2 linked regions of the Verrucomicrobium spinosum DSM 4136 = JCM 18804 genome follow. The main gene of each other region encodes a partner of the protein of the gene in region 2 in a complex. Links are inferred from orthologs where the notes say so. Each region holds a gene or a part of one and is shown on either strand. Other genes may lie near its edges.

Evidence for each region. The genes of interacting proteins can lie anywhere in the genome.
Region 1: the proteins of VSP_RS26210 (region 2) and nuoB are in contact, whole or in part, in a crystal structure (PDB 6I1P), measured with the Thermus thermophilus proteins. The link is inferred for Verrucomicrobium spinosum DSM 4136 = JCM 18804 from one-to-one orthologs. Residues at the interface, in WP_096411123.1 of Thermus thermophilus: Val22, Thr23, Val24, Pro25, Tyr26, Pro27, Val31, Ala32, Leu33, Phe37, Pro64, Ala65, Asn94, Met95, Leu96, Arg97, Cys98, Ile99, Phe100, Phe119, Glu120, Met121, Ala122, Asp123, Tyr124, Glu125, Tyr126, Asp128, Leu129, Lys144; in WP_096411117.1 of Thermus thermophilus: Ala56, Arg57, Asn58, Asp59, Arg62, Phe63, Ala110, Ser113, Ser114, Gly115, Gly116, Met117, Asn119, Gln125, Asn126, Asp134, Val135, Tyr136, Val137, Pro138, Gly139, Cys140, Arg143, Glu145, Ala146, Ile148, Tyr149, Ala150, Met152, Gln153.

The regions. Positions count from the first base shown.
Region 1 is NZ_ABIZ01000001.1:1,454,318-1,457,319, forward strand. What follows is about bases 11-2,942. They hold nuoB (NADH-quinone oxidoreductase subunit NuoB), read left to right. Parts: upstream 11-1,175; coding sequence 1,176-1,709; downstream 1,710-2,942. Other genes in these bases: tal (transaldolase), read right to left, coding at 20-973; VSP_RS05710 (NADH-quinone oxidoreductase subunit C), read left to right, coding at 1,743-2,318; VSP_RS05715 (outer membrane protein assembly factor BamB family protein), read left to right, coding at 2,542-2,942. Outside these bases: more of VSP_RS05715, read left to right, coding at 2,943-3,002. UniProt on the Escherichia coli protein: NDH-1 shuttles electrons from NADH, via FMN and iron-sulfur (Fe-S) centers, to quinones in the respiratory chain. The immediate electron acceptor for the enzyme in this species is ubiquinone.
Region 2 is NZ_ABIZ01000001.1:6,411,358-6,414,254, reverse strand. The notes cover bases 71-2,897. They hold VSP_RS26210 (NuoI/complex I 23 kDa subunit family protein), read left to right. Parts: upstream 71-1,130; coding sequence 1,131-1,664; downstream 1,665-2,897. Other genes in these bases: nuoL (NADH-quinone oxidoreductase subunit L), read left to right, coding at 2,697-2,897; nuoK (NADH-quinone oxidoreductase subunit NuoK), read left to right, coding at 2,337-2,654; VSP_RS26205 (NADH-quinone oxidoreductase subunit J family protein), read left to right, coding at 1,731-2,294; VSP_RS26215 (complex I subunit 1/NuoH family protein), read left to right, coding at 71-1,102. In the rest of the region: more of VSP_RS26215, read left to right, coding at 1-70. UniProt on the Escherichia coli protein: NDH-1 shuttles electrons from NADH, via FMN and iron-sulfur (Fe-S) centers, to quinones in the respiratory chain. The immediate electron acceptor for the enzyme in this species is believed to be ubiquinone.

The sequences.
Region 1 (3,002 bases), 5.0 Mb from region 2 along the record:
GGAGGGGCATGAGTGGGCCTTACAGGGCAGCCTGCACCAGCTTCTCAAGCTTCACGATGTCCTCAGCGAACTTGCGGATGCCCTCGGAGGTCTTCTCCGTGGCCATTGCATCTTCGTTGAAGAGCCAGCGGAAGCTCTTTTCATCGAGGTTCAGGCGCTCAATGGAAAGGGACTTGGCGTGCTCGGTGTTCAGCTTCGGTGAGATGGGCTCGCTGGCGGCCTGCAGTTCACCCAGCAGCGAGGGACTGATGGTGAGAAGGTCGCAGCCGCACAGTTCGGTGATTTCACCCTTGTTGCGGAAGCTGGCCCCCATCACTTCGGTCTTGTAGTCGAAGTGCTTGTAGTAGTTGTAGATCTGGGTCACGGACACCACGCCCGGATCTTCCGTTGGGCCGTAGTCCTTGCCGGTGCTCTTTTTGTGCCAGTCGAGGATGCGGCCTACGAAGGGGGAGATCAGCTTGATTCCGCCTTCAGCGCAGGCAACGGCCTGGGCGAGGCTGAAAAGGAGCGTCAGGTTGCAGTTGATGCCTTCCTTCTGAAGCACTTCGGCGGCCTTGATGCCCTCCCAGGTGGAGGCGATTTTGATCAGGATGCGCTCACGAGAGGCACCGGACTTCTCATAAAGGTCAATGATGTGGCGGGCCTTGTCGATCGTGCCCTGGGTGTCGAAGGAAAGGCGGGCGTCCACTTCAGTGGAGACGCGACCCGGCACGATCTTCAGAATTTCCTGGCCGAAGTTCACGAGGATGCTGTCAATGACGGACTCCACGAGGGCACCGCCGCTCAGGGTCGATCCTTTGTGATCGGTGACCGCCTTGTCCACCAGAGGCTTGTACTCGGCCTTCTGGGAGGCTGCGAGGATCAAGGAAGGATTCGTGGTGGCATCCTGGGGCTGATAGGCGCGCATCGCCTCAAAGTCGCCCGTGTCGGCCACGACCACGGTGTGTTTCTTCAGTTGGTCAAGTTGGTTCATGATGATTTAGAGGGGTGGTAGAATAAGGGGAATGCCGGGGGATGCAAGGGGGGAGTCTGGGGCAAAGAATTCATGATTGGGATGAATGACAACGGGGAGTGGATGCCGGAAAGGCGAGGCGCGTGCTTGTGAAAATTTTCACAAAGCGGTTGCCCGGTTGAACCGGGCGTTTAGGTTGGCCATTGTTCCACCCGGCCTTGCCATGACTGAAGCCACCAGCACCACTCCCTTTGCCTACGACTCCAAGATCGAGAGCAATGTGGTCATCACCCGGCTTGATGCCGCGATCAACTGGATGCGGAAGAACTCCCTCTGGCCCATGCCCATGGGTCTCGCCTGCTGCGCTATTGAGCTCATGGCGACCGCTTCCTCCCGGTATGACATCTCCCGCTTCGGGGCGGAGGTGTTCCGCTTCTCCCCTCGCCAGAGCGATGTGATGGTGGTCGCTGGGACCGTTACTTACAAGATGGCCCTCGCCGTGAAGCGCATCTGGGACCAGATGCCGGAGCCCAAGTGGTGCATCGCCATGGGTGCCTGCGCCAGCAGCGGCGGCATGTATCGCAGCTATGCGGTACTCCAGGGGATCGACCGCCTGATCCCGGTGGATGTCTATATTTCCGGTTGCCCGCCCCGGCCCGAGGCGCTTCTGGAAGGATTCTTCCGCCTCCAGCAGAAGATCGAGAAGGAGCATTCGCTTCTGGATCAGAAAAAGGAGCTCGTCGAACAGCTCTCCTAAGCCGTCTCCGCCTTTCCCCGCCGCCTTCCTGCCATGGATGTGTCCCAGATCGTCAAAGCCCTTGTGGAGAAGTTTGGCTCCCAAGTCACCGGAAACACCGAGTTTCGTGGAGAAACCTCCCTCACGGTCACCTTGGAGTCGCTCAAGCCCTTCCTGCGGTACTGCCGGGATGAGATGGGTTTCGACTATCTGATCGATGTCTCCAGCGTGGACCATTTCGAGACGGATCCCCGTTTTGAGATGGTGTATGAGCTTTACAGCCTGTCCCATCACCATCATCTGCGGGTGAAGTCCCTGCTGACCGAGGAGCAGGAAGCTCCCACGGTGAGCGATCTGTGGGCGACCGCGGAATGGCATGAGCGCGAGGTGTTTGACATGATGGGCATCCGTTTCGACGGCCATCCGGACCTGCGCCGCATTCTGATGTGGGAGGGGTACCCCTTCTACCCGCTCCGCAAGGAGTTCCCCCTGGCTGGCAAGCCCAGTGAAATGCCGGAGATTGCCTTCACCGGCATCGCACCGTTGGAGGGGGGGCCCTTCGTCACGGCTCCGAGCGATGCTGACACCATTGAGCGTGAGCCTCGCGCCAAGACGTTCGAAGACGCCTGATTCGTCGAGACTATTCCGGTTAGTGGAATCAACGGCAGCAGGGGCGTGGGCCCGGCAGGAAGTGTGACAGTCTTGCCACAATTGCCCATGACTTCGTTACTGGGCGAGAACCCCTTTTCTCTGAGATAGACAAAGCGGGGCAAATGCGTTTTGCTCTCCCTGCTCGGGCAGTTGGAGAAGTTTCCAGCTATGCCTTCATGCTCATCTTCCGTTGTTAACCTGTATGATGACCCGATTTATTGCCCCCGTGGTGCTTGGCGGCCTGGCCGTTTCAGCAGTCGTTTCCCAAGCTGCGCCGCCTCTGCTGCCGGCCCGCGCCACCTCGGCAGCGGCGAGTTCCGGTCCTGCGGAATGGCCCAGCTTCCGGGGCCCCAAGACAGATGGCACTGCTCCCGTGTTGCCAGTGGCGGATGCCAGCAAGGTCAAGCTCAACAAGCGCTGGAAGGTGGAGACGCCCAAAGGGTTCGGTTCCTTTGCTGTGGCAGGGGCGAAGGCCTACACCATCATCACCCGTGATGTGGAAGGCAACAACAGCGAGGTGTTGTTGGCTCTCGACGTCAAGTCCGGCAAGGAACTCTGGGCCCAGCCACTGACCATCGTCAAATATGACGGCGGCGGTGACTCCGGCACTCCCAGCAACAAGGGTGGCGATGGCCCGCGCTCCACGCCCATCGTGAATGACGG
Region 2 (2,897 bases):
GGTCGCCTACTCAGTTTATGCTGAGCGGCGCGTGAGTGCGATCATCCAGGACCGTGTGGGGCCAAACCGCACTGGCATCCCGCTCACCCTCTTCGGCGGGAAGAAGGACATCCCTCTGGCGGGCCTCATCCAGCCGCTGGCGGATGGTTTGAAATTCTTCCTCAAGGAGGACTTCACTCCCGCCCACGTCAAGAAATTCTACTACTGGCTGGCGCCCGCGCTGGTCATGGTGCCGGCCATGATGACCGCCGCCGTGGTGCCCTTCGGCAGTGAGCTGGACCTGAGCTGGCTGGCCAAGTTCGGCGTGGAAGGTGCCTGGCTGCAAAAGCCCATCAAGCTGGTCATTGCCGACCTCAATGTGGGCCCTCTCTACATCTTCGCCATCGCCTCCCTTGGGGTGTACGGCATCGTGCTCGCAGGCTGGTCCTCGAACTCGAAGTACCCCTTCCTCGGCGGCGTGCGCAGCACCTCCCAGATGATCTCGTATGAGATCGCGCTGGGCCTTTCCATCATCCCTGTGCTCATGATCTTCGGAGACCTGAACCTCTCCAAGATCGCCCAGTACCAGGACAAGAACGGCTGGCTCCTCCTCCCGCTCTGGGGTGAAGGGCTCACCTTCAAGCGCCTCGTCCTCTGGATCCCCGTTTTCATCTCCTTCATTATCTTCGTGGTCGCCATGTTCGCGGAGACCAACCGGGCACCGTTCGACCTTCCAGAGTGCGAAACGGAACTCGTGGCCGGTTATCACACGGAGTACAGCTCCATGAAGTTCGCCCTGTTCTTCATGGGCGAGTACGCGGCCATGATCATCGGGTCCGGTCTTGCGGTAACCCTTTTCCTCGGCGGCTGGAGCATCCCTTGGGGTTCCCAGATTGGTCTCGGTTATGTGGAAGGGGCCACGCCCATCTGGCTCGGCCTGCTGCACATCGGCTGCTTCCTGGCCAAGGTGGTCTGCTTCATCATCTTCTTCATCTGGGTGCGCTGGACCCTGCCCCGCTTCCGCTATGACCAGCTCATGAAGCTAGGCTGGCTGGTCATGTTTGAACTGGCGCTCGCCAACGTGATTCTCACTGCCGCGCTCATCGTGTGGCTCCCGAACTGATTTTTCTGACCTGATTCCCTCACGCCCTATGGCAACGGTTGTTGTACAACGCCCCAAACTCAAATGGCACGAGAAGTGGTTCATCTCCACGCTTGCCAAGGGCCTGCTCATCACGCTTGGCCACGCCATTGCCATTCTCAGGGGCAAGAAGAAGGTCACCATGCAGTATCCCGAGGAAAAGTGGGATGCGAACCTGCCTGACCACTACCGCGGAGCGCCCGCCCTCGTCACTGACGAACATGGCCGTGAACGCTGCGTGAGCTGCCAGCTCTGCGAGTTCATCTGCCCCCCGCGCGCCATCACCATCATCCCGGAGGAGATCCCCTCCACGGATCCTTGGGCCAAGGTCGAAAAGCGCCCGCGCCTCTTCAACATCGACATGATCCGTTGCATCTACTGCGGCATGTGTGAGGAAGTCTGCCCGGAGCAGGCCATCTTCCTGCGCAAGGACTACGCCATCACGGGCCTGAGCCGTGCGGAAATGGTCCACGACAAGAAGAAGCTCTATGAAATCGGCGGGGTGCGTGAAGGCCTCGTCAACAAGTGGAACGAGCTGAAGTAGTCCAGTCCCGCCCCTAATTTTTCTCCTGTCTCCCGACCGCATTCGCATCATTCCTGCTCGCATCTCATGCCCGCCGTTCTGTTTTACCTCTTCTCTGCGCTCACCCTGGTCTTTGGCCTGATGGTGGTGGTGTTGCGGAACCCGGTGGCGAGCGCCCTCTCCCTGGTCATGAGCTTCGCGGGTCTCGCGGCGTTGTTCATCAGCCTCGACGCTTATTTCATCGGTATCATCCAGATCCTGGTGTACGCCGGCGCGGTGATGGTGCTGTTCCTCTTCATCATCATGCTCCTGGACATCAAGGCGGAGGCGCTCAAAAAGGTGAACGCCTTCTCCGTGGTGGGCGGGGCGCTGCTGGCCATCGTCTTCATTGTGCAGCTTGGCATGATCTTGGGCGGCCTTGAGGCTGGCAAGAAGACCGTCGCCGATGTGCCGATTCACTTTGAGGCTGCGGCTGAGACCCAGAAGCTTCCGACCATCAAAGAAGACCTCGCCAAGAAGTCTCTGCCAGACACGAAGCTTGTCGGCATGGCCCTTTTCCACCGCTACCCCTTCCAGATCCAGTTGATGGGGGCGCTCCTGCTCGTTGGCACCATCGGGGTCGTCATCCTGAGCAAGCGTGAAGTGAACTAAGCCTGGTCAACTGAGCGAACTGATTCCTGCCGAGAGCCTCCCATGGTCACCCTCAACCATTATCTCCTTGTCAGCGGCCTGCTGTTCTCGATCGGCCTAGTTGGCGTCGTGGTCCGCCGCAACATCCTGACCATCTACATGTGCCTGGAGATGATGCTGAGCGCCGCCAATCTCACGCTCGTGGCGTTCTCCCGTTTCCGCCTTGTGGAAGGTCTGCCGGACTACAATGCGCAGGCGCTCGTTTTCTTCACCATCACCGTGGCCGCCGCTGAGGTGGCCGTGGGTCTGGCCATCATTGTGGCGCTCTTCCGGGCGCGTCAGAGTGTGGACATCACCACGGTGGAGAAGCTCAAGGGCTAACCCGCGCCGTTAAGGATCATTTTCTTTTCTCATATCGTCACGATGGAACCCATTTCACTGACAGGAACCGTGCTGCTGCTGCCGCTGGCTTCGGCGCTGGTCATCTTGCTGTTTCACGGCCTGCTCAAGAATGTGGCGCACCTGGTCTCGACCGGCGTGTCCGTCATCATGTTCGGCTGTGCGCTCATTTTCCTGGATGCGGCAGACCAGCCCAACGGCTTGCTTTTGTATGAGTACCTGAAG